One region of the Mesorhizobium sp. 131-2-1 genome, then DNA from elsewhere that is predicted to be linked to it. Evidence: predicted binding sites of a transcription regulator. Region 1 holds the regulator's gene; the other holds the start of a gene.

Region 1 (15,180 bases):
TCGGCGCTGGCGCCAGGACGGCGAAGGCTTGAAAATGAGGAGGCAGGCAGTAGGCGCTAGGGAATAGACAACTCTTGCCTACTGCCTACTGCCTACTGCCTACTGCCTACTGCCTACCATCTCGGCCAGCCTGCGCACCGTGTTCCAGTTGCGCGAAGTGCCGATGCCGAGCCGCTTGTGATTGGTCGCCGCGAGCAGCCGCGAGCTTGGCCGCTCGCGCGAAAAGACGACCCAAATGTCGCCCTCGACCGAAAGCACCTTTTCGTCCTCGGCGGCGTAGGCGTGCAGCGCCGCGACAGCGTCGGCAGACGCGGGCTTACGCATGACCCGTACGGCCACCTGATCGCCGGCTTCCGCCGATTCGACCGGGAACGGATTGCCGCTGACAAGCCTCAGCCAATCGTCGGCGCCGCGCACGATGATGTCGACGTGGCGGCCGAACGTCTTTTCGAACGCTGCTTCCAGCCGTAGTTCGAGATCGGCAGTTTTGGTTGCCCGCGCTTCGAACACCAGATTGCCGGTCGCCACCAGCGTGCGGACATTCTTCAGGCCAAGGCCTTCCGCCATCGCCTTGAGGTCGGCCATGACCACGCGCCGTCCCTCGCCGAGGATGATGCTGTAGAGCAGCGCGATATAGGTCTGCATGGCCGGTCCGCCAGCCGATGGTTCAAACCAGCCGGGACTGGTCCACCGCGGCCGAGATGAAGCTGGCGAACAGCGGATGCGGATCGAGCGGCCGGCTCTTCAGTTCCGGGTGGTACTGCACTCCGATGAACCAGGGATGGTCGGGATATTCGACCGTTTCCGGCAGCACGCCGTCGGGCGACATGCCGGCGAAGACCAGGCCGCATTCCTCGAGCCGCTGCTTGTAGTCGATATTGACCTCGTAGCGGTGCCTGTGGCGTTCGGAGATCTGGGTGTCGCCATAGATCTCGGCGATCTTCGAACCCTTGCTCAACTCCGCCTGATAGGCGCCAAGCCGCATCGTGCCGCCGAGGTCGCCGGTTTCCCTGCGCTTCTCCAGCATGTTGCCCTTCAGCCATTCGGTCATCAGGCCAACAACAGGCTCCTCCGTCGGACCGAATTCGGTCGACGAGGCATGCTCGACGCCGGCCAGCGAGCGCGCCGCCTCGATGCAGGCCATCTGCATGCCGAAGCAGATGCCGAAATACGGCACCTTGCGCTCGCGCGCGAACTTCGCCGCCAGGATCTTGCCCTCCGAGCCGCGTTCGCCGAAGCCGCCTGGCACGAGGATGCCATGCACCCTTTCCAGCCAGGGCGTCGGATCTTCCTTCTCGAAGATCTCGCTCTCGATCCAGTCGAGCTTGACCTTGACGCGGTTGGCGAGGCCGCCATGCGAGAGCGCCTCGATCAGCGATTTGTAGGCATCCTTGAGGCCGGTGTACTTGCCGACGATGGCGATGGTCACCTCGCCTTCCGGATTGTGGATGCGGTTGGAAAGCGCCTGCCAGGGCTCCATGCGTGGCTTCGGCGCCGGATCGATGCCGAAGGCGGCGAGCACTTCCGAATCCAGCCCTTCCTTGTGATAGGCCATCGGCACGTCGTAGATGTGCGGCACGTCGAGCGCCTGGATGACCGCGCTTTCGCGGACATTGCAGAACAGCGAAAGCTTGCGGCGCTCTTCCTTGGGGATAGGCCGGTCGGCGCGCACCAAAAGGATATCGGGCGCGATGCCGATGCCGCGCAACTCCTTGACGGAGTGCTGCGTCGGCTTGGTCTTCAATTCGCCGGCCGTCGGGATGTAGGGCATCAGCGTCAGGTGGACATAGACCGCGTTGTTGCGCGGCAGGTCGTTGCCGAGCTGGCGGATCGCCTCAAGGAACGGCATCGCCTCGATGTCGCCGACCGTGCCGCCGATCTCGCACAGCACGAAATCGTAGTCGTCATTGCCGTCGAGGACGAAATGCTTGATCTCGTCGGTGACGTGCGGAATGACCTGAACCGTGGCGCCGAGATAGTCGCCGCGCCGCTCGCGCTCGATGATGTTCTTGTAGATGCGGCCGGTGGTGATGTTGTCCTGCTGGTTGGCCGAGCGCCCGGTGAAGCGCTCATAGTGGCCGAGGTCGAGGTCGGTTTCCGCGCCGTCGTCGGTGACGAACACCTCGCCATGCTGGTAAGGCGACATCGTGCCGGGATCGACATTGAGGTAGGGATCGAGCTTTTTTATCCGCGCGCGATAGCCCCGCGCTTGCAGGAGAGCCCCAAGAGCTGCCGCAGCGATGCCTTTTCCGAGTGAGGAAACCACGCCGCCAGTGATGAATACATATCGCGCCATGGGAGTCATCGCTTAACGCGGCCGGATTGATTCCGCCAGAGAAAAAACCGCCGCGAAGGCTTTTTCCCAAGAAGGCGCGAAGCCCCGAAGGGCAAGGAATAGTTTCAGTCAAAACAAAAGGGCCGGCTGAGCCGGCCCTTTCGGCATGATGGGCGAAAGCCTCAGATAATGACGACCTTGGTGCCGACCTTGACCCGGCTGTAGAGGTCCATCACGTGCTCGTTGATCATGCGGAAGCAGCCGTTGGAAGCGCTGGTGCCGATCGACTGCGGCGCGATGGTCCCGTGGATGCGCAGATGCGTATCCTTCTTGCCGTCGTATAGGTAGATGGCGCGCGCGCCGAGCGGGTTCTCGCCGCCGCCGGGCATGCCGTCCTTGTACTGGCCGTAGTGCTTCGGCTCACGCTTCTGCATGTCGAGCGTCGGAATCCAGCGCGGCCATTCCTGCTTGTCGCCGACAGCGACCGTGCCCTTGAACTGCAGGCCCTCGCGGCCGACCGCGATGGCATAGCGGCGTGCGGTCGAAAACGACTCGACCAGGTAGAGGCGGCGGGCGCTGGTGTCGATGACGATCGTGCCCGGCTCATAGCCGGTGAAGGTGACGTCCTGCGGCACGAATTCCGGCTTCACCTTGAATGGCTTCCTGGCGTCCTTCTTGGCGAGAGCCGAATCAAGGGCGCGCGTCTCGGGCAGATAGCTGATCGATGACGACGACGACCCGCCGAACAGACCTGCGAACAGGCCGCGGCTGGTCGGCTTCTGGCCGGGCGCCTCGCTGCGCAGCTCGCCATTATTGCCGGTCAGGGCGACGTTCATGGCCTCGACCGGGGTCGGTTCCGCCGACGGGATCGGTTCGACCGGCGCGATCGGCTCGATGATCTTCACGGTCTTCTTGCCGACATTGGCGTCGGCCACCTTCGTCTCGGTGGCGGACTGGCCCTTCTTCGCCAGCCATTCCTGGCGGGCCGCGTCGGCCTTGGCCTTGGCTGCGTCGCGCATCGCCAGCTTGCGGGCTTCGAGCGCCTTGGCGCGCGCCGTTTCCTTGTCGGCCGCGATCTTGTCCTCGAGCTTGCTGATCTGGGCGAGATCGGCCGGCGTCGGGTTTTTCTTCTTCTTGAGAAGCTTCAGCTGCGTAGCGTCGCTTTTCATGGCGACATTGATGGCACCGGTTATCTCGACTGACGGCGATGCGGCCATGTTTGCCGGCGTGCCGGCGATGGCTGCGGAACTCATGCCGAGCACGGCAAGGAATCCCATGAAAATGAAGCTGCGAAGCTGCATGGCGAAGATCCGATCGTGTAATGCTTTGTTGCCACGGCGTCGCCCGGCGCCCCCCAAGGACGCCGAAAGTGCCGCGCGCAATGTATAATCGATCAGGCCACGACGCCTCAAGCGCGCCGACGGTCTACGCCCGGTTGAATCTTCGTGAACGTGCGGCATTTGCCGCGACTGTGTTCAAACGACAACAGATCGCGGCCGGACAAGCTTGTCGGGCTATTGGTTCGGGACTTGCGGGGTGACCGGCAAGGTGACGCCATTGGCCGCCGGCGGGGTGGCGGGATTCGCGGGTGCCGGCGCTGCTGGAGCGGTCGCGGGAGCCGTCGTTGCCGCGCCGTTGCCCGACGGGGCCGGCGTCGCGCTGCTGCTGGCGGGTGCCGCCGGCGTCGTCGAACTGGACGGAGCAGCGGGTGTGGTGGCGCCCGCTGGCGCGTTGCCCGGAAGCTGGTCGAGCACGCCCTTGCTCGAGGAGGCCGGAACGCGATCGAGGATGTCGATCGGCTTTTCTCCATAGCGCGCGACAAGCGACAGGGTGAGAGAGGTAGCGAAGAAGGCCGCCGCCAGGATCGCCGTCGCCCGCGTCAATGCGTTGGCGGCACCGCGCGCCGTCATGAAACCCGAACCGCCGCCGATACCGAGACCGCCGCCTTCGGAGCGCTGCAGCAGCACCACGCCGACAAGCGCGAGCACGACCATGAGGTGAACGACGATCAGTACGGTTTCCATGATTTATCCTGGCAAGGCCTTGCGCGGCCGCGGATACGACCGTTGATTTGGAGGCGGCTCCTTACAATGCTTTGATGGCATTTCCAAGCCCGTGGCCGGAATATGGGGAGCAATGCGGCCTTTGCAACGATTCCGCCCGCGCCGGCCGGTTGGCTCCGCGATCAGGAGATGTTCCGATAGGCCTCGGCGATGCCGAGGAAATCCGCCGCCTTCAGACTGGCGCCGCCGACCAGAGCGCCGTCGACATTGGCGACGCCGAGCAACTCCACAGCGTTGGACGGCTTGACCGAGCCGCCATAGAGGATGCGTATCTTCGCGGCCGCGCCGCCAAGCAGCTCCGTCAGCTCTGCACGGATGTGCGCGTGCGCCTCGGCGACATCGTCGGCGGTCGGCGTCAGGCCGGTGCCGATCGCCCAGACAGGTTCGTAGGCTATGATCGTGTTGGCAGCCGTGGCGCTCGTCGGCACCGAACCCGCGATCTGGCGCGACAGCACGTCAAGCGTCGTGCCGGCCTCGCGCTCCGCCCTTGTCTCGCCGATGCAGATGATGGCCACCAGCCCGGCCCGCCATGCCGCTGAGGCCTTGGCGTGGATGGTGGCATCGTCTTCGCTGAGGTCGGCGCGGCATTCGGAATGGCCGACGATGACGTGGCTGGCGCCGGCGTCCTTCAACATCTCGGCCGAAATGCGCCCGGTATAGGCGCCGCTCTCCTTGGGATGGCAATCCTCGCCGCCGGCCCGGACCGGGGTGCGTGACAGGATTTCGGCGGCGTGCGCAAGCAGGGTCGCCGGCACGCAGACAAGCGCCTCGGTCTCGGCGTCGAGCCCACTCATGAAGCCGTTGCCGATCATCCTCAGTTCGTTGAGCGAGGCGCTGGTGCCGTTCATTTTCCAGTTGCCGGCAACGAGTGGGCGGATTCCAGGCGTCATGGCTTTGCTTCTCCGGGCGAGATTTGGCTTGCGCACTCACTATCAAAATCAGGCCACAAAGCAATCGACAGTGGACCGGAAGGGCGCTATTGCGCTTGTTTCAGACTCAGGCGCACGCAAAATGCGCAAAAATCGGAAGTAGGCATGCTTGGTATCTTGAGAAGCGCGGCGGGCACCTGGGTCGCGAAGGCGTTGCTGTCCCTGCTGGTGATCAGCTTTGCCGTCTGGGGTATTTCGGGGCGTCTGTCGGGAACTTTGGGCGGCCATCATTCCGTGATCACGGCCGGCGGCACGACGGTTTCGATCAACGAATACCGCCTCGCCTACGACCGCCAGGTCAGCGTCATGTCGCAGCAGTTCGGCCAGCGCATCACGCGCGAGCAGGCGCAGGCGCTCGGCATCGACAACCAGGTCCTGGCGCAGCTCGTTTCGGGCGCGGTGCTCGACGAGCAGGCCCGCAAGCTCGGGCTCGGCCTGTCCAAGGACCGGCTTGCCGAACTCACGCGCGAGGACCCGGCCTTCAAGGGCCCGAGCGGCCAGTTCGATCGCAGGACGTTCGAATATCTGCTGCGCCAGGTCGGCATGCGACCAGAAGACTACCTCAAGAACCGCGCCCAGGTTGCGGTGCGCCAGCAGATCGTCGAGGCGGTTTCTGACGGCCTCAAGACGCCGCAGACCTTCCTCAAGGCGGTCGCGCTCTACCGCGGCGAGGACCGCACCATCGACTATCTGACCTTGCCGAAGACGCTGGTCGAGCCGATCGAGGCGCCGTCCGACAGCGTGCTCCAGACCTATTTCGACGCCAACAAGAAGGCCTATGCGGCGCCCGAATACCGCAAGTTCTCCTATGTCAGGCTCGAACCGCAGGACATCATGGACCCAACCGCGGTAACCGATCAGCAGATCAGCGACGACTACAACAAGAACAAGGCGCGCTACACAACGCCCGAGATGCGCACCATCGAGCAGCTGGTGTTCACGACGCCGGATGCGGCCAAGGCCGCGTTCGATTCGCTGAAGGCGGGCGCGACCTTCGACAAACTCGTCACCGCTGAGGGCAAGACCCAGGCCGACACGCTGCTGGGCACGCTCGCCAAGGACAAGGTCGCCGACAAGGCGGTCGCCGACGCGGCCTTCAAGCTCGCCGCCAACGAGGTCAGCCCCGTCGTCCAGGGCGCCTTCGGCCCGGTGCTGCTGCGCGTCACCGAGATCAAGCCGGAGGTGGTGAAGCCGCTGGCCGAAGTGTCCGACCAGATCCGCAAAGACCTGGCGCTCGGCGAGGCAAGCCGCATCCTGCTCGACGTGCATGACAGCTACGAAGACACGCGCGCTTCCGGTAGTTCGCTTGCCGACGCCGCCGCCAAGCTGAAGCTCAAGGTCGTCACCATCGACGCGATCGACCGCACCGGCCAGCGGCCGGACGACACCATCGTCAAGGACCTGCCGGAATCTGCGGATCTCATCAAGGCGGTGTTCGCGGCCGAGCCCAATACCGAGAATGAAGGCCTGACCACCACCGACAGCGGCTTCGTGTTCTACGAGGTTCAATCGATCACGCCCGCCCGCGACCGCACGCTGGACGAGGTCCGTCAGAAGGTGGCGGCGGACTGGACGGCGGCCGAAACCGAAAAGCGGTTGGCCGCCAAGGCGGACGAACTCGAAAAACGGCTCAAGGCAGGGGCTACGCTCGACGTGATCGCCGGCGAGCTCAAGCTCGAGAAGCAGACCAAGCGCGGCCTCAAGCGCGAAGCCGATGACGCCGATTTCGGCAAGGAAGGCGCTGCCCAGATGTTCGGCGTCGGCGAAGGCGGCACCGGGCTGATCCCCTCGCCCACCGGCGACGGACAGATCCTGTACAAGGTGGCCGAGGTGTTCGAGCCGGCCGGCGCCGATGCCAGCTCCGTGCCTGACGACGCGCAGAAATCCTTCACCGCCGGCATGTCGGACGACCTGCTCGACCAGTTGGTGGCGCAGTTGCAGACGCAGTACGACGTCCGCATCGACCAGGCCGCCGTTGCCCAGGCACAGGCCCGATGAGCGCGCTGAAGGCCCATATCGCCAAGGTGGCGGCAGGCACCCCTCTCTCGTTCGAAGAGGCGCGCGAGGCGTTCGACATCATCATGTCCGGCGACGCGACGCCCGGCCAGATCGGCGGCTTCCTGATGGCGCTGCGCGTGCGCGGCGAGGCGGTGAGCGAGATTTCCGGCGCTGTCGCCACCATGCGCGCCAAGATGCTGCGCGTCGAGGCTCCGCACGGCGCCATCGATATCGTCGGCACCGGCGGCGACAATTCGCACAGCGTCAACATTTCGACCGGATCTGCCTTCGTCATTGCGGCGAGCGGCGTGCCGGTGGCCAAGCACGGCAATCGCGGCCTGTCCTCGCTGACGGGCGCCGCCGACGTGCTCACAGCGCTCGGCGTCAAGATCGACATCGGGCCGGAAACGATCGGCCGCTGCATCCATGAGGCCGGCGTCGGCTTCATGTTCGCGCCGGCGCATCATCCGGCGATGAAGCATGTCGGCCCGATCCGGGGCGAGCTTGGGACGCGGACCATCTTCAACCTGCTCGGACCGCTGTCCAACCCGGCCGGCGTCAGCAGGCAGATGGTCGGCGTGTTTCTGCCGGAATGGATCATGCCGGTGGCCGAGGCCCTGAAGGCGCTGGGCACAGAGCACGCCTGGGTCGTTCACGGCGACGGCTATGACGAGATCACCACCACCGGCGAAACGCAGGTGGCAGAACTCGCCGGCGACGAGATCCGCACATTCACGCTGACCCCCGAGGCGGTTGGCCTAGAGCGGCATACGAAGGACGAGCTGCGCGGCGGCGACGCGGCCTACAATGCCACCGCCTTGCGTGACATGCTGGCAGGTGCTGCCGGCGCCTACCGCGACACCGTGCTAATGAATGCCGGCGCGGGCCTCGTGGTGGCCGGCAAGGCGACGACGCTGGCCGACGGCATGGCGAGTGCGGCGCAAGCGATCGACAGCGGCCGGGCGCTCCAGGTGCTCAGCCGGCTGGTCGAAATCTCGAACGGGTAGAGCCCTTGTCCGATATCCTGCGCAAGATCGAAGCTTACAAGCGCGAAGAGATCGCGGCGGCAAAGCAGCGCGTGCCGCTGGCCGAGATCAAGGCGCGCGCAGGTCACGCCGAGGCGCCGCGCGGCTTTCTTGCCGCGCTCGAGGCCAGGCGCGCGGCCGGCGGCTTCGGGCTCATCGCCGAGATCAAGAAGGCGAGCCCGTCCAAGGGGCTGATCCGCGCCGATTTCGATCCGCCGGCGCTGGCCAGGGCCTACGCGAAAGGCGGCGCCGCCTGCCTGTCGGTGCTGACCGACGCGCCATCCTTCCAGGGCGCGCCGGAATTCCTCACCGCGGCACGAGCCGCAGTCGCCTTGCCCGCGCTGCGCAAGGATTTCCTGTTCGACCCCTATCAGGTGTTCGAGGCCCGCGCCTGGGGCGCCGACGCCATCCTGATCATCATGGCGAGCGTCGACGACGCGATGGCCAAGGAGCTCGAAGCAACGGCCTTCGACCTCGGCATGGAGGCGCTGGTCGAGGTGCATGACGAGGCCGAAATGGAGCGGGCGCTCCGGCTCTCGTCGCGGCTGATCGGCATCAACAACCGCGACCTCAGGACGTTCGAGACCAGCCTCGATGTCTCGGAGCGGCTGGCGGCGATGGTGCCGGCAGGCCGGCTGCTGGTCAGCGAAAGCGGCATCTTCACGCATCAGGACTGCCGCCGGCTGGAGAAGAGCAAGATCGGCACCTTCCTGGTCGGCGAGAGCATGATGCGGCAGGCCGACGTGGCCGCCGCGACGCAGCTTCTGCTCACGGGCAAGGCGCCGGATGCATCGGCCCGAAAATCGGAATCGATTTTCGGAGAGCACGATGCATAGATTTGAAGTGATAGAGCGTAGTTTGTGCGTCCGAAGGGACGCACATCGCTCTATGGCGATCTGAGCATGGCGGCCGCCCTCACCCATCTCGGCGCTTCGGGCGAAGCCAACATGGTCGATGTCGGCGACAAGGCCGAGACGGTGCGCACCGCAATCGCCGAGGGTTTTGTCTCGATGCGCGCCGAAACGCTGGAGATGATCCTTGCCGGCGACGCCAAGAAGGGCGACGTGCTGGGCACGGCGCGCATTGCCGGCATCATGGCGGCGAAACGCGCGCATGAATTGATCCCGCTCTGCCACCCGCTGCTTCTCACCAAGGTTTCCGTTGAGATCGAACCGGACACGTCCTTGCCCGGCCTGAGGGTCACCGCGCTTGCTCGCGTCACCGGCAAGACCGGCGTCGAGATGGAAGCGCTGACGGCGGCCTCGGTCGCCTGCCTCACCATCTACGACATGGCCAAGGCCGCCGACCGCGCTATGGTGATCTCCGGCATCAGGCTGGTCGAGAAGACCGGCGGCAAGTCCGGCGACTACAAGTCGGCCGGACGCGCGGAAAGCGCCTGATGGCGCTGGTCCCGGTCGCCGAGGCGCTCGAGCGCCTGCTGGACGGAGCTGCACCGCAGGCCAGCGAAAGCGTGGCGCTGATCGACGCCACCGGTCGGGTTCTGGCCGAGCCCGTGGTGGCATTGCGCACGCAACCGCCCTTCAACGCCTCCGCCATGGACGGCTATGCAGCGCGCGCCGCCGATGTCGCATCGGTGCCGGCGCGGCTTTCGGTGATCGGCATGGCGCCGGCCGGCCGCGGCTTCGACGGCAGCGTCGGCGCGTCGCAAGCCGTGCGCATCTTCACCGGCGCGCCGGTACCCGAGGGCGCCGACACCATCGTCATCCAGGAGAATGTCAGGGACCTCGGCGGCGGCACGGTCGAGGTGACCGAGCCGACGGCGCAAGGCCGCAACATCCGCCGCGTCGGACTCGATTTCGCGCAAGGCGATGTGCTGCTCGAAAGGGGCCGCCTGCTTGATCCCGCGGCACTGTCGTTGGCGGCATCCGCCAATCATCCGCGTTTGAGCGTGGTGAAGCGGCCGCTGGTCGCCATCATCGCCACCGGCGACGAACTGCTGCCGCCCGGCAGCGAGCTCGGTCCCGACCAGATCATTTCATCCAACGCCTATGGCGTCGCCGCCGCCGCGCAATCGGTCGGCGCCCGCGCGCTCGATCTCGGCATCGCCGCCGACCGCAAGGAAGCGATCGCCGCGCTGGTCAGGCAGGCGGTCGAGCAGGAGGCCGACGTCATTGTCACGCTGGGCGGCGCCTCGGTCGGCGACCACGATCTGATCCACGACGTGCTGACCGGCGAAGGCATGACGCTCGATTTCTGGAAGATCGCCATGCGCCCGGGAAAGCCGCTGATGTTCGGCCGGCTGGGCCGCACGCGCTGCATCGGCCTGCCGGGCAATCCTGTCGCCAGCCTGGTCTGCTCGCAATTGTTCCTGAAGCCGCTGCTGGCGCGGCTCGGCGGCCGCGACTTCCGGCAGGACATGCGCGAGGCGCTGCTGGGCGCGGCGATGCAGGCCAATGATCTCAGGCAGGATTACGTGCGCGCCGTGGTCCGCGAAGAAGCCGGCTCACTGGTTGCCACCCCCTTCGGCATCCAGGACTCCTCGATGCTGCGCATGCTCGCCGACGCCAACGGCCTTGTCGTGCGGGAACCCTTTGCCCCAGCCGCTGCCGCAGGCGACGCTTGCCGCGTGCTGATGCTACGCTGAACAAAACGTCAACGCATTCATTAAACTTTAAACGGTTGCGGAACACAACTGGAACAGATAGTGTTTGTTCTGGGTTTGTTTTTCCGATTCTGGTTTCAGAACCCGTGGGGGCCGCCATGCTGACGCGCAAACAACATGAACTCCTGATGTTCATCCATGAACGTCTGAAGGAAAGCGGCATTCCGCCCTCATTCGACGAGATGAAGGAAGCGCTCGATCTCGCCTCCAAATCGGGCATCCACCGGCTGATCACGGCGCTGGAGGAGCGTGGCTTTATTCGCCGGCTGCCGAACCGGGCGCGTGCGCTGGAAGTGCTGCGCCTGCCCGATTCGATCGCGCCCGGCCTCAATGCGGCGAAGAAATTTTCACCGAGCGTCATCCAGGGAAGTCTCGGACAGGGCAATCTCGGCCGGCAGATCAAACCGGCGTCGCCATCGCGCACCCCAAGCAACGATGACGACGCGGTGTCGGCGGTGTCGATCCCGGTGATGGGCCGCATCGCCGCCGGTGTGCCGATCGACGCCATACAGCACCAGACGCATTCGATCTCGGTGCCGCCGGACATGATCTCGGGCGGCGAGCACTATGCGCTGGAGGTCAAGGGCGATTCGATGATCGAGGCCGGCATCTTCGACGGCGACACGGTCATCATCCGCAACGCCGACACCGCGAGCCCCGGTGAAATCGTTGTGGCGCTGGTAGACGAGGAGGAAGCAACGCTGAAGCGCTTCCGCCGCAAGGGCGCATCGATCGCGCTCGAAGCCGCCAACCCGGCCTATGAGACCCGCATTTTCGGGCCCGACAGGGTCAAGGTGCAAGGCAAGCTGGTCGGGCTGATCCGGCGCTACTGAGCGGGCTGCGGCTTGGTGCCCGGCTGCTCGGGCCTCTCGTAAGGCGGCAGGCCGCGCGCCTCGCGTGAGTAGCTGCGCTGTTCGTGCCAGGGCCGGTACGGCTTTTCGACGGCGTAGCGGATTGTTGCCTGTGCGGTTGCTGATTGTCGATCGAAGAAGACGGCGGCACTCCCCGAACGAGCGAGCTGGCGCTTGGTGACGACGAGGGCCAGCGAGTTCCAGCAGGGGCTGTAGGCGGTGGCGTCGTCGATGACGATGAGGTCAGCGAAGGCGCAGGCCGGCCGCGCCGTCTTGCGGTCATCGGCGAGCGCCACGATCGCGCCGGACGGATGCCGGGCAAGGCATAGCCCGCCCTTGCAATAGAACGGCGAGCCCGACGGCAGCTCGAGCGGATCGATGTCGAAGCGCGCGTCCCCTGTCTCGAAGGTCTCCGGCTCGACGATGGTCTCGGCCACCAGCGCACGTTTCCAATTGTCAGTGGTGAATTCGTTCGGCCGCGCCCTGTTGATGGCGAGCTCGCCGCCGCCGATCGGCATTGCCACCAGATGCGCGTCCTCCGAGATGAGCACGTCCGGCGTGCGGACGTTCGAGACCGTCAGCAGGCTGGCCAGAGCGAAGGGAACGGCCGCCAGTCGCAGCCAGGTGGTGGCCATGGTTGCGATAACCAGCGCAATCGTCACAAAAACCACGGATTGGATGGAGATCAGCCCGACCGCATCGATCGGCGAGCGTTCGGAAATCCACGCCGAGACGGCGATCATCGCCGTCAGTCCCTTGCCCATGACATAAAGGAACGGACCGTCGGCGCCGAAAGGCATCGCCAGCGCGCTAAGCACGGCGAAAGGCATTACGACCAGCGAGACGATCGGCATCACGGCCAGGTTGGCGACAAGGCTGAGCGGCGAAACGCGCTGGAAGTGCCAGATGGCGAAATGTGCCGTGGCGCCGCCGGCAATGATCGAGGTCATGGCAAGGCCGCCCATCCCCAGCACCAACTTTCGCGACGCGAAGCGAAGGAACGACCGCTTTGGCGGCGGCGCGGTGATCCTGTCGGCGCGATAGTCGGCCCAGCCGGCATAGGCGCCGACGAGCGCGGCCGTGGCGGCAAACGACATCTGGAAACTTGGGCCGACCACTTCGTGCGGCGACACCAGGATGACGGCGATCGCCGAGATCGCCAGGTTGCGCATGGTGAGCGCGGCCCGGTCGAACAGCACGGCAACCAGCATCACCGCCAGCATGATGAAACTGCGTTCGGCGGCGACCACGACGCCGGAGAAGACGAGATAGGCGGCGATCGAAGCGAGCGCCGCGGCAGCGGCATATTTCTTGACCGGTCGGCGCGAGGCAAAGTCGGGAAACAGCGCGAAGGCGCCCCGCAGCAAGAGCATGATGGTGCCGGCGACCAGCGCCATGTGCAGGCCGGAGATGGAGATGATGTGGTAGATGCCGGTGCGCCGCATCGCCTCGTTGATCTCGTCGGGAATTCCGGCGCGCACACCGACGATCAGGGCCGCCGCAATCTCGCCTTCGGGGCCGCCGACCTGACCGCGGATGTGGTCGGCGATGCTCTCCCGCGCCTTCTCGACCGCAAAAGCGAGGCGCGCCGAGAGCGGCGCGTCTTCGCTGGCTATTGTCTTCGGATTGCCGAGGAAAAAGCCGCTGGCGCCGATGCCGGAAAAATAGCTGTCGAAGGAGAAGTCATAACTGTCCGGCCGCACCGGGCCGGTCGGCGGCAGCAGCCGGGCATAGCCCGAGATCAACACGCCAGCGATCATGTCCGGAGGAACTTCCCGGGCCGAAAGCCTCACTCGCTCCGGCGGGTAGCGCAGCTTGGGGTGAGCGGTGGCGATGACGTCGACGGTCAGCCTGACGCGGCCATTTTCCATCTCTTCCAGACTGACGAGCCGTCCGGTCAGCCGTGTCTGGATCTCGGAGCCGAGCATCGGCGTCGCGGCGCGCCAGGTCTCGACCTTGGCGGCGAGGAAGCCGAGCGCGCAAAACAGCGCCGCCATGAAGAGGAGATGCGTCTTCGCCCATGGGCGCGCAACGAGGGCGCAGACAGCCATCAGGACCACCACCGCGAGCGGCCTGTAGATATCCGGCTCGATGCTCAGCGAGAAGTAGAGGACCACGCCGGCCGCCAGGAACACCGGCACCAGCAGGAAGCCGATGCCGCGATCGAGCTCGGTCGCGGCGGCGATGCCGATGCTGTGATGAAATGCGGGCAGTGAAACGCGACCAAGCTGCCTGCGAAGCCGGACGGTTGCCGTTGGCGTAACCGAGCGGGACACTCCGCCGTCGGGCGGAATCTTCGTGGCCGGGCGCAGCTCAGGAAGCGCAAGCGGTGCTGTTTCGGCAGACGGCGTGTCGACAAACAGCAGGCGCTCGCTGACGCCAGCTGTCGTCCCCTCGCCCTCCTCCGCGCCCCGGCCTCGTCCAGCCATCGGGTCTGCCCCTTGCGCCCCAGACCTCCTATGCTACATGAACGCGCAACGCGCGAAAGTCCGCGCAATCACGCCCGCTTCAGCGCTTCCTCGAGAGTTCCATGTCCGACAAGGTCGTCACCCGTTTTGCCCCCTCGCCCACCGGCTATCTGCATATCGGTGGGGCGCGCACGGCGCTGTTCAACTGGCTTTATGCCAAGCATACCGGCGGCACGATGCTGCTGCGCATCGAGGACACTGATCGCGAACGCTCGACCGAGGCCGCGACCGCTGCCATCCTCGACGGGCTTACGTGGCTCGGCCTGTCATGGGACGGCGAGGCGGTTTCGCAGTTCGAGCGCGCGCCGCGTCATCGCGAAGTGGCCGAGGAGCTCGTGCGCCTGGGCAAGGCCTATTACAGCTACGAGACACCCGCGGAGCTCGAGGCGATGCGCGAGGCGGCGCGCGCCAAGGGCCTGCCGCCGCGCTATAACGGCCATTGGCGCGACCGCGACCCGTCCGAGGCGCCGACCGGCGTCAAAGGCGCGATCCGTATCAAGGCGCCGACCGAGGGCGAGACCGTCGTGCACGACCGCGTGCAGGGCGAGGTGCGCTTTCCCAACAAGGATCTCGACGACTTCATCATCCTGCGCTCGGACGGCAACCCGACCTACATGCACGCCGTCGTCGTCGACGACCACGACATGGGCGTCACCCACATCATCCGCGGCGACGACCACCTGACCAACGCCGCCCGCCAGACGGTGATCTACAACGCCATGGGCTGGGCGGTGCCGTCGATGTCGCACATCCCGCTGATCCATGGCGCCGACGGCGCCAAGCTGTCGAAGCGCCACGGTGCGCTCGGCGTTGAGGCCTACCGTGCCATGGGCTACCTGCCGGAGGCGTTGCTGAACTACCTCGCCCGCCTCGGCTGGAGCCATGGCGACGACGAGGTGATGTCGATCAAGGACATGATCTCCTGGTTCGACATCGGCGACGTCAACA
Region 2 (15,180 bases), 750 kb from region 1:
CGCCGCGCTCGTCACCGGCACGCTGCTCGGCTTCCTGGTCGGATCGCTCGTCGTCTATGGCGGGCTGTCGTCGCTGATCGCCACGCTCGGCATGAATTTCCTGCTGCGCGGCCTGATCCAGATCATCAACGAGGGCAAGTCGACGGCGTTGACCAACCTCGCCGACAGCTGGGCCTACAAGATCTTCTCCAGCCAGCTCTATGGCATCCCGGTGCAGATCTTCTGGGCCGTCGCCTTCGTGGTGCTGTCGGCGCTACTCTACAACAGGCACCGTTTCGGCGCGCAGGTGAGGGTGGTCGGCGACAATCCCGATAGTGCCCAGCAGATGGGCATCGACGTCAAGCGCGTCAGGGTCAAGGTGTTCGTCTTCGTCGGCATCGGGGCGGCGATCGCCGGCACCTTCTCGGTGATGATCAACTTCACCTGGTGGCCGACGGCGGGCGACGGCTATCTGCTGCCGGTGCTGGCCTCGGTGTTCGTCGGCGGCACGCCGACCTGGGGCGGCATCGGCACGGTGGTCGGCGGCGCGATCGGCGCGGTCACGGTGTCGTTCATCCAGACCGGTGTGGTGGCGGCGGGGTTGAGCGGCTTCTACGTGCAGTTTTTCAACGGGCTGATCATCATCCTGTCGCTGCTCGGCCACAAATGGAACCAGGCGCGCTATCGCTAGAAGGACTGCTCACACCGCCGCGACGAACCCGTCCAGGACGCGTTTCTGGCCGGCCTTGTCGAAGTCGATGGTCAGCTTGTTGCCTTCGATGGCGGCAATGTTGCCGTTGCCGAACTTCTGATGGAAGACGCGGTCGCCGACGCTGAAGGCGGATGGCGTGTCGGCGACCGATTTGGCGACCAGCTCGCCGTCGATGGTGCGGCCTTTGACCGAGGTGCGGCCGGCGCCGTAGCCGCTATCGGTCTCGCCATAGCCGATGCGCTCGACCTGGTGGCCGGAGCGCGTGCCCCAGTTGCGGTCGGTCGCCTCGGTGCGGTTGGCCTGCGCGCGCTGCCAGCCCGGCGTCGAATAGGTGTTGGAGAAGCTTCCCGATTTCTCGGCGCCGATATTGTCGAAGCGCGAGGCGCCATAGGGGTTCTGCCTGCCGCCACGTCCCGAGGCAAACGAACCGCCGCCATAGCTGTTGCCGTAGCCGCCATAGGAGTTGCCGCTCTCGGCGACCTCGACATGGGTATTCGGCAACTCGTCGAGGAAGCGCGACGGGATGGTCGATTGCCAGAGACCGTGGATGAGGCGGTTGGAGACGAACCAGATGTGCAGGTTCTTCTTGGCCCGCGTCAGCCCGACATAGGCGAGGCGGCGCTCTTCCTCCAGGCCGGAGCGACCGCCCTCGTCCAGCGCTCGCTGATGCGGGAACAGGCCTTCTTCCCAGCCGGGGAGGAACACGGTCTCGAATTCGAGGCCCTTGGCCGAATGCAGGGTCATTATGCTCACCGCATCGAGCGACTCGCTCTGCTCGGCCTCCATGACCAGCGCAACATGCTCGAGGAAGGAGCGCAGCGATTCATATTCCTCCATGGAGCGGACAAGCTCCTTGAGGTTCTCCAGACGGCCCGGCGCTTCCGCCGAGCGGTCGTTCTTCCACATGTCGGTGTAGCCGCTCTCCTCGAGGATGGTCTCTGCGAGTTCGGTGTGCGGCGTGGTCTCCAGCGCCTTCTGCCAGCGCTCGAAATTGGCGGCGACCTCGCGCAAGGCGGCGCGCGGCTTCGGCTTCAGCTCGTCGCTTTCGGCGAGGTTGCCGGCCGCTTCCAGCATCGGGATGCGCAACGCGCGGGCGGTGTCGTGGAGCTGGCGGATGGTGGCTTCGCCGAGCCCGCGTTTCGGCACGTTGACGATGCGCTCGAAGGCGAGGTCGTCGCCGCCGTTGGCGACGACGCGGAAGAAGGCCAGTGCGTCGCGGATTTCCATCCGCTCGTAGAAACGCGGGCCGCCGATGACGCGGTAGTTGAGGCCAAGCGTGATGAAGCGGTCCTCGAAGGCGCGCATCTGGAAGGAGGCGCGTACGAGGATGGCCATGTCGTTGAGATTGTGCTTGCCCCGCTGGTAGGCCTCGATCGTCTCGCCGACGGCGCGCGCCTCTTCCTCAGAATCCCAGGCGGCATGGACATGCACCTTGTCGTCCTCGGGATCGTCGCGGTCGGTGAACAGCGTCTTGCCGAAGCGGCCCTCATTGTGGGCGATGAGATGCGAGGCGGCACCCAGGATGTGCGCCGTCGAGCGGTAGTTGCGCTCCAGCCGGATAATGGTGGCGCCGGGGAAATCCTTGTCGAAGCGAAGGATGTTGTCGACTTCCGCGCCGCGCCAGCCGTAGATCGACTGGTCGTCGTCGCCGACGCAGCAGATGTTGACGGTAGCACGAGTTTCGGTCGAGCGCGCCTTACCCTCCCCTCGATGGGGAGGGTCGTCGCGAAGCGACGGGGAGGGGTGACTGGCGCCGGCGCTATCACCCCCGCCCGCGCCGCTGCGCGGCGCGACCTCCCCCATCGAGGGGGAGGTAGGTCTTTGCGCCAAGAGCCGCAGCCACATGTACTGCGCGGTGTTGGTGTCCTGGTACTCGTCGACGAGGATGTATTTGAAGCGCTTGTGGTAGTCCTTGAGCACGTCCGGATAGGCGCGGAAGATGCGGATCGGGTGGCAGAGCAGATCGCCGAAGTCGCAGGCGTTCAGCGTCTGCAGCCGCTCCTGATAGGCCTTGTAGAGTTCGCGGCCCTTGCCGTTGCCGAAGCTGCGGGCATCACCCTCGGGGATATCGGCTGGCACAAGCCCCTTGTTCTTCCAGCCGTCGATCATCTGGCCGAACTGCTTGGCCGGCCACCGCTTGTCGTCCAAGCCTTCGGCCTGGATGAGCTGCTTGATCAGGCGCACGACGTCATCGGTGTCCAGGATGGTGAAATCGGATTTCAGCCCGGCAAGCTCGGCGTGGCGGCGCAGCAGCTTGACGCCGATCGAATGGAATGTGCCGAGCCAGGGCATGCCCTCGACATTGCCTTCGCCGATCAGATGGCCGATGCGCTGCTTCATCTCGCGCGCGGCCTTGTTGGTGAAGGTGACGGCGAGGATCTGCGAGGGGAAGGCCTTGCCGGTGGCGAGGATGTGGGCGATGCGGGTGGTGAGCACCCGCGTCTTGCCGGTGCCGGCGCCGGCCAGCACCAGGACCGGGCCTTCCGTCGTTTCGACCGCCAGCCGCTGCTCGGGGTTGAGGCCGTTCAGGTAATCGGGCGTATCGTTGCGACCGCTGCGGGCGGCCATGGCGCGCGCGGCAATGCCGGACGGGGCCGTGGGCCGCGCATTCGGTTCGTCAAAGAAGGGCATGTCTTCCGAAAACCCGGACATTGTCCCCGAATGTAGTGATTCGGCAGCGAAAGACCAGAAGTGTCTCCGTTTTGTTCCGGTTTGGCGACAGGATTTGCCGGGCGCCGTGTCTCTTCGGCGCCCGGCAATTGCCTAAAACCCTTGTCGCGCCTTATCCGATGGTTGCCCGCATGCGCTCGCCGATCTTATCGGCGACGTAGCCGGCATCGCGCGCCGCGCCATGGATCATGGTGGAAGAAGTCGAGTGTTGGAAATGCAGGCCGCAGACATACAGTCCCGGCTCGCCTTCGACAGCACCGCGATATTGCTTCACCCGGCCGGTGCCGTCGAAAATCGGCAGCTTGATCCAATCCAGTCCGGCCCGGAACCCGGTGCACCAGACGATGTTCGAAACGTCGAGAATCTGGCCGTCGTCGAGCAGCGGCTTGCCGTCGCGGGCACCGGCGACGCGGGCGACCCGGCGGATACCGGCGGCGTCCAGGTCCTGCGGCTTGACCCGGATCAGCGGCAGGCCATGCGACAACTGCTCAGGCTTGGCCTTGCGGCCCATCGGCGTGTCGACCGTGAGCAAACGGTGGAAAACGATGCGCAAGACGACCGGCAGGACCAGACGCATTGCGAAGTAGCCATTGTAGGTGACCGGGATGTGGCCGGGATGCCGGCCTGACAGACACACCTGGTGCGTGCGCGCCAGATCCATGGCGATTTCCGCACCGGAATTGCTGGCGCCGACCAAAAGCACGCTGCCCGCCTGGAGCTGTTCCGGGTTCTTGTAGGCAACCGAATGCAATTGCCGGATCGACGGGTCGAGCGACGCCGCGAAATCCGGGATCTTCGGCTTCTGGTAGCTCGAGGCCGCGGCGACGACGTGCTTGGCGATGTAGCGGGTCTGGCCCGATGTGACGATGTAGCGCTCGCCGGAACGGGTCACCTCGTCGACCTTGACGCCGGTGCGCACCGGCAAGCCAAACCTCCTGGCATAGGCCTCTAGATAGTCGGCCATTTCGTCCTTGGTCGGGAACGAATAGCGGGCAGCGGGGAAGGGCATGCCGACCAGTCCGTCGAAGCGCGCCGGCGTGAACAGGCGCAGCGAATCCCAGCGCGAGCGCCAGATGTCGCCGACGCGTTCGCGGGCCTCGAGGATGACGAACTTCACGCCCTTGCGGGCGAGGTGATAGCCGACGGAAAGGCCGTTCTGTCCCGCGCCGATGACCACGACGTCGAAATGTTCTTCTCTCGGCATTGGCAGCGTGTCGTCGTCGGCTGGCGCCGCCGATGCCCGCAGCGCACCGGCCTCCAGTTGCATGAAGGCCGCTCCCGGTTCCAGCAATGCGCCGGCGCGCGCTCTGGTTTCGGCGATGCGGATGTTGCGGGGGCCGCGCAGGTTCATTCCCTCAATCGCGGCCGGCCCGGATGTCGAAATCGGATTCATGATCGCTCCATTTGGTTCGTCAGTCGTGGACCAGAAATTAGTGGAACGGCGCGGCGGCGCTTCGGGGAGACACCTCACGGGACAGAAAAATGCGATGGGGATTTTTCCCCATGTCCTCAGGTCGGATGACCGGATCAGACGAGCCGGTTCTGGAAGGCGTAGGCGGTCGCTGCGGCGCGTGAGTTGACCGCGAGCTTGTCGAAAATGTTGCTGACATGCCGGTCGACGGTCTTCTCGCTGAGGCCAAGCTCCGTCGCTATCGACCTGTTGGTCCTGCCGGTGGCGACAAGGCCAAGGACCTCGATCTCGCGCCCGGTCAGGCGGTGCGGGCGCGAATTGGCCGTCTCGATCAGCGCGCTGACGCGGGCGAGTTCGGGCGCGGCGCCCAGTGCGGCGAAAACGGCGCGGGCGGCATCGAATTCGAGCTCGGCGCCGTCCTCGTCGCCAAGCAGGCGGCAGGCTTGTCCCGAAAGCACGCGCAGCCGAGCTTCCAGATAAGGGGCGCCGGCGCGCTGCCAGGTCTTCAGCGCGGCGCGGAAATGGCCAAGCGCCGCCGCGGCGCTGCCTTCATGCAGGTCGATCTCACCCCTGGCCTGCGCCGCCATAGCGGCCAGGACATCGGTTGCGAAACGGCCCGCGATCGCCTCCAGATCCTGGCAGGCTTCGCGCGCCTCCTCGATGGCGCCTGAGGCGATCATGATCTCGACCAGCGCCGGGAGCAGGCGGGCGCGGCCAAGTGGAGCCTTGGTCGTGGCGAGCACGCGGCGAATGGTTGCCGCGGCCTGTTCGGCGCGGCCCTGCATCAGGCGCAGCAGCGCCATGCCGGGCTGCGGTTCGAACCCGAGCCGGCTGGCGGCGCGGTAGAGCTCCTCGGCGGCGGCAAACTCACCGCGCAGGCGACGGATTTCGGCCTCCTGGTAGGCCGCTCCCGCCGCTGCTTCGCTGGCCGTCGTATGGGCCAGCGACTTCGTCGCGCGGCGTGCCTCGGTGATCGCATCCTGCCAGGCACCGTTCAGTTCCATGATCTCGGCGCGGTGCAACAGGCAGACGCCGTTGAACTGAACGAGTTGCGGCTGCGTTCCGCACCAGTTCGACAGCGCCTCGGTCCATTCGCGCGAGCGGTCGAGCGCGTAGACCTGCCGGCACGCGGCGATGAGGTTGCAATAGATCAGGCCGGTGACGATGGGCGAAAGCTTTCCGTCGACGGCCGGCAGCATGGCCTCGTCGAGCGAGGCGATGCCTTCATCGATCCGGCCCTGCCGCACAAGCGCGCGGCCGAGATAACATCTGGCGAAGGCGACAAGGTCGACGTCGCAACAGCGCTCGCCGATCGCCAGCGCCTGGCCGGCCAACGGCTCCGCCGCCGGATCGTTGCCCGTCATGAGCTCCTTCTGTGCCGCGAGCAAGACCAGATAGCCATGCGCCGCGCATTCGCGCCCAAAGCTGTCGGCCAGGCGCTGGGCCTGCTGGATGCAGGCGGTCGCGTGGCCCTGCTCGCCCAGGGCCAGGAGTCGGAAGCCGCGGAAGAACGCCCAATACGCCGCGCGGTCGTAACGGCCCGCTTCGACATAGGTCTCGAACAGGCGGTCACCGGCGGCCATGCTGTCCTGGTCGCGGTCCAGCATGGCCGCCGACCAGAGTACCCGTTCCAGATCGTCCGGGCCCAGCGGCGCGAGCTCGTCCGTTGCGCGCAACAGCTCGAGTGCATCCGCCCATGCCCGTTGCTCATAGGCGCGGCGGGCCTGTTCCAGAAGCGAAGCGGCGTCGGCTTTCATGGGCAAAGCATAGCATCGCCAAATAGCTGGCAGAAGAATGGCAGATGCCAGGCTCTGTCATTTCGGCGTGACCGGCAGCGGCGATGCTTACTTTATGCCGTGCTGATTTGACACCGCGCGCAGGGGGGCCGAAAACTGCGGCGGCGAGATGAAACAGAATCGAAAGCGCGTTACGGTTGTGCTTCGTGACGCGGTTTTCGATCGCCAGTCTGCTGCGCATGAAGGAGTGTCGTTATGGCAACCGTCCTTACCGCCGTGGTCCTTGCTCTCATCGGTCTGGTTCTTGGCGGAGGCGGCATCTGGTTGGCTTCGCTTGGCGGCAGCTGGTACTACGTCATCGTCGGCCTTGCCTTCCTCATCGCAGCCTTGCTGCTCTTCAGGCGAAATTCCCTTGCGCTCTGGCTCTATGCGGCGATCGTGATCGGCACGTTGTGCTGGGCGGTCTGGGAAGCGGGCTTCGACTGGTGGGATCTGGGCCCGCGCGGCGGCGTCATCGTGCTCCTGGCGCTGTGGCTTTTGACGCCATGGGCGAGGCGAGGGCTGAGCGGTCCCGACGGGCGCGCGCCGCTGATCCTGGCGGTGCTGGCCTCGCTGGCCGTGGCCGGCTATTCGATGACGGCCGATCCCAGGGACATTGCCGGCGAGCTCAGCGCCGACAAGGTGACGCCGACCGCCGATCTCGGCGGCAACGTCCCGGAAAGCGAGTGGCACTTCTACGGCCGCACGCCCTATGGCCAGCGCTATTCGCCGCTCAACCAGATCACCGTGGACAATGTGGCTTCGCTGCAGCCGGCATGGACCTACCGCACCGGCGACGTGAAGGGTCCGGACGACATCGGCGAGACGACCTATCAGGTGACGCCGCTGAAGATCGGCGACGCGCTCTACATCTGCACGCCGCACAATTTCGCCATCGCCATCGATGCCGCGACCGGCAAGGAGAAATGGCGCTACGATCCGAAGATCAAGCTGGACCCCAACCGCCAGCATCAGACCTGCCGCGGCGTGTCCTACTATGCCGACGCCAAGATCGCCGCCGGCCAGCCTTGTGCCGCGCGCGTTTATCTGCCTACCTCCGACGCGCGGCTGATCGCGCTCGACGCCGCGAACGGCCAGGTCTGTCCGTCCTTCGCCGAAGGCGGCACGCTGAACCTCATGGCCAACATGCCGTACCCGAAGTCGGGCTATTACTATTCGACCTCGGCGCCGCTCATCGTCGGCGGCAAGATCATCGTCGGTGGTGCGGTCAACGACAATTATTCGACGCAGGAGCCGTCGGGTGTCATCCGCGCCTACGACGCAGGCAGCGGCGCACTGCTGTGGAACTGGGATTCGGGCAATCCGGACCAGACGACGCCGCTGCCGGCCGACCAGACCTACACCAACAACTCGCCCAACATGTGGTCGACACCGAGCGCCGACGAGAAGCTCGGTCTGCTCTACGTGCCGCTCGGCAACCAGACACCGGACCAGCTCGGCGCCGGGCGCAGCGCCAATGTCGAGAAATTCTCGTCCTCGATCACCGCGCTCGACCTCAACACCGGGCAAGTGCGCTGGGTGCGGCAGACCGTGCACCATGATCTGTGGGACATGGACGTGCCGGCGCAGCCGACGCTGGTCGACATCACCACGTCGAGCGGCGTCGTGCCGGCTTTGGTCGGGCCGACCAAGCAGGGCGACCTCTATGTGCTCGACCGGCGCAGCGGCGAGCCGATCATTGCCGTCAAGGAGATGCCGGCGCCAGGCGGTGCGATCGAGGGTGACCACGCGTCGCCGACGCAGCCGGAGTCGGACCTCTCCTTCAATCCGAAACCGCTGACCGGAGCCGACATGTGGGGCATCACCATGTTCGACCAGCTGGCCTGCCGGATCGAGCTCAAGGGCCTGCGCTATGAGGGCCGCTACACGCCGCCGTCCGTACAGGGTTCGCTGATCTATCCAGGCAATTTCGGCGTCTTCAACTGGGGCGGCGTCGCGGTCGATCCGGTCAGGCAGGTGATGTTCGGCATGCCGACCTATCTGGCGTTCAAGTCGCAGCTCATTCCCCGCGACCAGGTGCCGCCGCCGGATGGAGGACGCGGCAGCGAGCAAGGGCTCAACCGCAACGAGGGCGCGCCTTACGCGGTGGTGATGGGGCCGTTCCTGTCGCCGCTTGGCATCCCGTGCCAGGCGCCGCCATGGGGCTATGTCGCCGGCGCCGATCTCAGGACCGGCAAGATCGTCTACAAGCACCGCAACGGCACCGTGCGCGACATGACACCGCTACCGCTGCCGTTCAAGGTGGGCGTGCCGGGCATAGGCGGGCCGATGATCACCGCCGGCGGCGTCGCCTTCCTGGGGGCTGCGGTCGATGATTATTTGCGCGCCTATGATCTGACGACCGGCAAGCAGCTTTGGAAAGCCAGGCTGCCGGCCGGCGGGCAGTCGACGCCGATGACCTACACGGTCGGCGACGGCCGCCAGTTCGTGGTCATCGTCGCCGGCGGCCATGGTTCGGTCGGCACCAAGCCCGGCGACTATGTGATGGCTTACGCTTTGCCGAAGTGAAAGCTCGTTCAGAGCCCGAGATGGCCCTTGAGGCCAGGCACCGAGCCAAGCACCTGGTTGGTGAGATCGGGGCCGGCGGCGGCTTCCGCCTGCTGGATCAGCGTCGCGCCGGCCTTCTGGATCTGCGCCATATCGAGGCCGGAGGCCTTGAGCGCGGCGACGCCGTTGATCAGCGCTCCGGTCTTTTCGCCGAGCATGCCGCCGAGCGCGCCCTGCAGTGACGACAGCAAGCCGCCGCCCGAGCCGCCGGAAGCACCGGCGGCCATGACATCGTATTTCCGGGCCAGCGCATCGGCGCCCGGAATCCTGGCAAAGAAGTTCGAGGCGCTGGTGCCTTCCGCTTCGTGCTCGAGCACCGAAAAAATGGTGCCGACGACCTTTTCCGTCACCGCCTGGTCGAGGCCGGCTTTCGCGGAGACGGTGTTCACGATGTCCTGGACGTCCATGGTCTTCCCCCTCGGTGTTGACGCTCAGTTGCCGGATTTCGCGCGGCCTTGCCGGCGCTGCTCGCTTCTGACCTTGACCGGCGCCCGGCTGGCTGTGAGCGCCGCGGAGCGCAGCGCCAGGAGGGCCGCGCCGGCGAGCACGAGCGCGCTTGCGAGGATCGGAGCGGACAAGGTCATGAGCGTTGTTCCTTCTTGTCGGGCACCGCCGTGACAGGCGAAGCCAGGGTCAGCTTCCCTTGATATCGTGGCATTCACCATCAAGTTTTACCGAAATGACCAAAATGTGATGAGAGCCGTGCGGCGGCTGGCCTTCGCGGCCGGCGTGAGGGCGCCAATCATGCCTTCAACAACGACACCTCGGCGGCGCGCTACGACAAGAAGGCGGCCGACCTCGCCTGGGGCAGGACCGTCGCCTTCCTGAAGGAGAAACTGGCCTAGTCGAACGAGGGCGGCTCACTCCGGCGCCGGCTTGTGGACGGCGACGCCGGCGACCACGAGCGCAATGCCCAGGCAGTCGCTGAGACTCGGTATCTGTCGCAGCACGATGACGCCGATCAGCGTCGCGGTGAGCGGCAGAAGCGACAGCATCAGCGCGAAGCTGGCGCGCGGCAGCCGCGCCATGGCAAGCTGATCACATATGTAGGGGATGACCGAGGAGCAGATGCCGACGCCGATGGCGGCGAAAAGCAGCGATGGCACCGAGAAGGCCGGCAGCGCCTCGGTGAAGCCGACGGGCAGCACGACGAGGAATGCGATCGTCATGGCGGCACCCAGGCCGGCAATGCCTGCGCCGGCGCCGGACGCGGCGAGGCGGTGGCCAAGCACGATGTAGCCGACGAACAGCGCGCCGTTGAGGAAGGCCCAGAACAGGCCGACCGGGTCGTCGGACCATTTGACGTCGATCAGGAGCAAGGTGCCGGTGACGGCGATGGCGAGCGCCGCGAGGTTGCGCGGACTGCGCAGGCCGACCAGCGCGACACCGATGGTGCCGACGAATTCGATCGCCGCGACCAGCGAGATCGGCAAGCGGTCGAGTGCGAGGTAGAAGGAACAGTTCATCACCGCCAGGCAGGCGCCGAAGGCGACGAGGAGCAGGCGCGTCGGCCGATCGGCGCGGGCAAGAACGGTCCATGGCCGGGTCAGCGGCGCAAAGACCAGAGCGGCGGTGGCGATGCGCAGCCAGGCCATGCCGAGCACCCCGACATGGGCGAAGAGCAACACCGCGAAGGCCGGCCCCAGATAGTGGAACACGGCGCTGACGCCGAACCACAGATGCGGCGGCAGCGCGGTCGCCAAGGCGGAAAGGCCAGGGCCGGCAATGCCTTGGCTGGTATCGCTCGCGTTGTCGGAGGCAGGACTGACGGTCGAGACTTGCGCTTGATCTCTCATGCGATCATTATCGCAGGCGGAATTTACGGTTCATATAGGTGATCGTTGGCTGGATTCGCCAATATCGCAGCGAAGAGATGGAAAAACCATTGAAACGCCTTCGAAACGAAAATGCGAACCTTGATGCTGCGGACCTGAAGCTTCTGCGCATTCTGGAACAGGACGCACGCACCAGCACAGCCGAACTGGCGCGGGCCGTCGGGCTGTCGGCGCCCAGCGTGGCGGAGCGGATCAGGAAGCTGCAGGAGAACGGCGTTATCGAGGGCTACACGGTCAGGATCAATCCGGCGGCGCTCGGCATGAAGCTCTCGGCATGGCTGCGCATCAGGCCGGTGCCGGGGCAGCTTGCCGTCGTTGCCGAGATCATCCGCGACCTGCCCGAGATCGCGCAATGCGACCGCGTGACCGGCGAGGACTGCTTCATCGCGCTGGCACATGTCGGCTCGGTGAGCGAGCTCGAACGGGTGATCGACCGCATCATCCCCTACGCGATGACCAACACGGCGATCATCCAGTCGTCGCCGGTGGCGCCGCGCTCGCCGCTCGAGGCCGCGCCGAAAGCGCGTCGCCCCTAAAGGGTCTCATGCGTCGAGCTTCAGGTTGTTGTTTCGTGCATGTCGTTATCGCAAAACCGCTGCGCACTTTTGGGCGACATGCATGAGGAATCGTCAGTAAGTCAGAAATGCCCACGCTTCAGGCGCGCCTGCTTGAGGATGGCGCGCCAGCGGATCATGTCGAAGGGGATAGGCTCATTGTTGTTGGCGATGTGGAAGATCTCGTTGTTGACGTTCTTCAGCGAGCGCCAAAAATCGTAGTCGGTGATGCGCGGATCGGCGGCAAGCCTCTCCACCTCGACCTTGATGTCGGTTTTCATGCACGTTCCTCGAACCGCCTGTGCCCCGCCGCTGGGCATCGCACCCCGATGTGAACCGTTCTCGAACGCTCTGCTGAGTCGTTCAACGGCGCAATCGGCTTGTTCACGTTAAATCCTTGGTAAGGTTAACGCGGGCGGGTAAGTGCTTCAAGCGGTCTTGCGGCGAATGCCGATCGAACGGCCGGCGCGCTCCGGCATCGGCAGCGTGGCATGGGCAGCGCGCATCGCCTCGATCCTGGCGAGCACGTCGGCGGGGAAGGGCGCCACTTTCGGTCCGGACATGTCGACATGCAGCGAAAGCGTCTCGGAGGTGGCGGCCAGCCAGCCGTCGACATGGCGGATCTCCTGATAGGCTCTCAGCCGCTTCTCGTCATGGTCGATGAGCTGGAAGGAAACCTTGACCTTGTGCTCAAGGTGCAACTCCTGCACGTAGCAGACATGGACTTCCGCCGTGTAGATGGTGAGGCGGCGCTCCCTGGCATAGTCCGGCCCCATGCCCATCATTTCGAAGGCGTCGTCCGAGCAGCGGTCGAACAGCACGTTGTAATAGGCCATGTTGAGATGGCCGTTATAGTCGATCCAGTCCTTCTCGATATCCATGGCGCGGGAAATGAAGGGGGCTGGCATCGACATCTTGATTTCCTTCTTGATCGCTGGACAGGGCGTGGGTCGTGAGACTACGCATCCATAGCCGCACAGCAAGGGTGGCGGCTGGTCCATTCGCGGAGTGATTCATGGCTTTGAGCGACCTCAATCCGGTCGAGCGCAACGAGGAGGGCATCGCCGCGGTGCTCGGCATCCTCAAGCAGACGCTCGGCGAGCGCTTCCAGACCGGCCAGGCTATCCGTTCGCAGCACGCCCACACCACCACCTACATTCCGACGCAGGCGCCGGATGGCGTCGCCTTCGTGGAGAGCACGGCCGAGGTGCAGGAGATCGTGCGCGCCTGCGCTACGCACCGGGTGCCGGTGATCGCCTTCGGTGTCGGCTCCTCGCTGGAGGGCCACACCAACGCGCCGGGCGGCGGCATTTCGATCGACACCTCGCGCATGAACCGGATCCTGTCGGTCAATCCCGAGGATCTCGACTGCACCGTCGAGCCTGGCGTGACGCGCGAGGATCTCAACCGGCATCTGCGCGACACCGGCCTGTTCTTCCCGATCGACCCGGGCGCCAATGCCTCGCTGGGCGGCATGGCGGCGACGCGGGCCTCCGGCACCAATGCCGTGCGCTACGGTACGATGCGCGAGAACGTTTTGTCGCTGACAGCGGTCATGGCTGACGGCGAGGCGGTTACCACCGGCAAGCGGGCGAAGAAGAGCTCGGCCGGCTACGACCTGACGCGGCTGCTGATCGGCTCGGAGGGCACGCTCGGCGTCATCACGGCGCTGACGCTGAGACTGCAGGGCATTCCGCAGGCGATCTCGGGTGGCGTCTGCCCGTTCCCGAGCCTCGAGGCGGCCTGCAGGACGGTGATCGCCACGATCCAGATGGGCATTCCGGTGGCGCGCATCGAGCTGGTCAATGCGCTGCAGATGCGGGCGATGAAGAACTATTCCAAGCTCGACTATCCAGAGAGCCCGTGCCTGTTCGTCGAGTTCCATGGCAGCGATGCCGGCGTTGCCGAGCAAGCCGAGACCTTCGGCATGATCGCCGAGGAAAATGGCGGCGGGCCGTTCCTGTGGACCAGCGTCGCCGAGGAGCGGACGAAGCTGTGGAAGGCGAGACACGATGCCTATTGGTCGTCGCTGACCTTGCGGCCCGGCGCCAAGGGGCTGTCGACCGATGTCTGCGTGCCGATCTCGCGGCTTGCCGAATGCGTCACCGAGACCGAGGCCGACATTGCCGAGATGGGGCTGGTCGCGCCGATCGTCGGCCATGCCGGCGACGGTAATTTCCACGTGCTGGTGCTGATGGATGTCGACAACCCGCAAGAGATCGCGCTGGCGGAGAAATTCGTCGCCAGGCTGAACATGCGGGCGATCGCCATGGAAGGGACCTGTACCGGCGAGCACGGCATCGGCCAGGGCAAGATCGGTTTCCTGCGCCACGAACTCGGCCATGGCGTCGACATCATGCGCACGATCAAGCAGGCGCTCGACCCGCTGAACATCATGAACCCTGGCAAGATCCTGCCGGCCGTTGCGGAATAGGGCATGGGCGCAAGCGAGACACTTCAGCCAATCGATGTGCCGCCGTCATCGGCCGGCGCGCCCTTGCCGCATGTCTTCGCGGATGAAGAGCGATTGCTGATTGCCTATCTTGCCAACGTTCCGGACCCGGCGTTCGATGGCACGAACCCGCGCGCGGTTTCGCCAGCGACTGGCGACCAACCCCTCGCAATCCTGACGGTGGAACCATACTTGGCGCTTCAATTCGGTCCGCCGAACGATGAAGCCATCGGCGGGCATCGGCTCTATGGTCTCGGCCTGAAACCATATTCTGCGTTCGAAGTTCTCAATTCGTCCTGGATCGCTTCCCTGGAAAAGGCAAACCGGGTCCATTCATCCCATACGCCCGAGCTGTTTTCGGCCTATCGGCATTTCATCCTGACGTTCCATGACTCGACACTGGAATTCATCGCCAGGGATTTTCAGGTCAGCCTTCGCGAGGGAGCAGTCCTGGCCATTCTGATGGAGATTGCCGGGCGACGGACGCCGGTGCGCGATCCCAGGCCGGTTCGCCTCCTCGACAGGCTTCTGGGACGCAACTGACAGGCGAGAGCGGCATCCTATCGGGCGTCAGGCGCTACCCTTGCGCCTCCTCGGCAAGCTTCTGCAGCATCGGACGGGTCGGGGCAAAGAAGGTCGTGCCGGTATGCGGCGTGGAGAAGTCGAGCAGCCGGTCATAAGCGCCCGGCGGCTCGCCGACATACATGCGCTGCAGCATCTTCTCGATCACCCAGAGATAGCGGGTGTAGCCGATAAAATAGGTTCCGAACTCGTTTTGGCCGGGCCGGCCGAAAGGCATGTTGTCGCGCAGGATGTCGTATTCGTTGCCGGCGTCGTCCTCGATGGTGGCCAGCGACTTGTGCGATTTGCGCGGCGCGTCGTCGTCATCGATCTCGATGTTGTCGATCTTGGTGCGGCCGATGATCTCTTCCTGCAGGTGCGTCGGCGTTTTCGCCCAGGCGCCGAGATCGTGCAGGTACTTCTGGACGACGACGTAGCTGCCGCCGGCAAAGTCGGCGTCTTCGTCACCGACCAACGCCGAAGCAGGCAGGTCGAGGCCGGTGGGGTTGGCCGTGCCGTCGACAAAACCGAGCAGGTCACGCGCATCGAAGTAGCGAAAGCCCGAGACTTCGTCGACCACGGTCACGCTTGGGCCAAGGCTGTCGAGCAGGATGCGTTCGAACTCGAAGCACATATCGGAACGTTCGGCCCGGATGTGAAAGA

The links. The regulator LexA, encoded in region 1, represses DNA repair genes until DNA is damaged. The targets are predictions, from matches to a motif close to TGTTCNNNNTGTGTTCNG.
Region 2: the regulator LexA is predicted to act here: its motif matches at 3,384-3,401, upstream of JG743_RS13340 (ATP-dependent helicase).

Annotation. Positions count from the first base shown of each region.
Region 1 is NZ_AP023247.1:3,525,688-3,540,867, reverse strand. Features, by position in the region: gene JG743_RS17090 (NCS1 family nucleobase:cation symporter-1) at 1-32, shown strand, start outside; gene JG743_RS17085 (DUF1697 domain-containing protein) at 100-645, opposite strand; gene JG743_RS17080 (CTP synthase) at 668-2,305, opposite strand; gene JG743_RS17075 (L,D-transpeptidase) at 2,458-3,576, opposite strand; gene secG (preprotein translocase subunit SecG) at 3,790-4,299, opposite strand; gene tpiA (triose-phosphate isomerase) at 4,461-5,228, opposite strand; gene JG743_RS17060 (SurA N-terminal domain-containing protein) at 5,373-7,265, shown strand; gene trpD (anthranilate phosphoribosyltransferase) at 7,262-8,272, shown strand; gene trpC (indole-3-glycerol phosphate synthase TrpC) at 8,278-9,126, shown strand; gene moaC (cyclic pyranopterin monophosphate synthase MoaC) at 9,193-9,690, shown strand; gene JG743_RS17040 (molybdopterin molybdotransferase MoeA) at 9,690-10,895, shown strand; gene lexA (transcriptional repressor LexA) at 11,012-11,746, shown strand; gene JG743_RS17030 (ComEC/Rec2 family competence protein) at 11,740-14,193, opposite strand; gene gltX (glutamate--tRNA ligase) at 14,295-15,180, shown strand, end outside.
Region 2 is NZ_AP023247.1:2,778,560-2,793,739, forward strand. Features, by position in the region: gene JG743_RS13335 (ABC transporter permease) at 1-670, shown strand, start outside; gene JG743_RS13340 (ATP-dependent helicase) at 680-3,343, opposite strand; gene JG743_RS13345 (flavin-containing monooxygenase) at 3,474-4,754, opposite strand; gene JG743_RS13350 (helix-turn-helix transcriptional regulator) at 4,889-6,529, opposite strand; gene JG743_RS13355 (hypothetical protein) at 6,480-6,749, opposite strand; gene JG743_RS13360 (glucose/quinate/shikimate family membrane-bound PQQ-dependent dehydrogenase) at 6,764-9,076, shown strand; gene JG743_RS13365 (hypothetical protein) at 9,085-9,522, opposite strand; gene JG743_RS13370 (hypothetical protein) at 9,547-9,699, opposite strand; partial or broken gene JG743_RS13375 (dienelactone hydrolase family protein) at 9,847-9,960, shown strand; gene JG743_RS13380 (EamA family transporter) at 9,976-10,911, opposite strand; gene JG743_RS13385 (Lrp/AsnC family transcriptional regulator) at 11,001-11,486, shown strand; gene JG743_RS13390 (hypothetical protein) at 11,588-11,785, opposite strand; gene JG743_RS13395 (thioesterase family protein) at 11,933-12,418, opposite strand; gene JG743_RS13400 (FAD-binding oxidoreductase) at 12,520-13,938, shown strand; gene JG743_RS13405 (hypothetical protein) at 13,942-14,499, shown strand; gene JG743_RS13410 (Dyp-type peroxidase) at 14,534-15,180, opposite strand, start outside.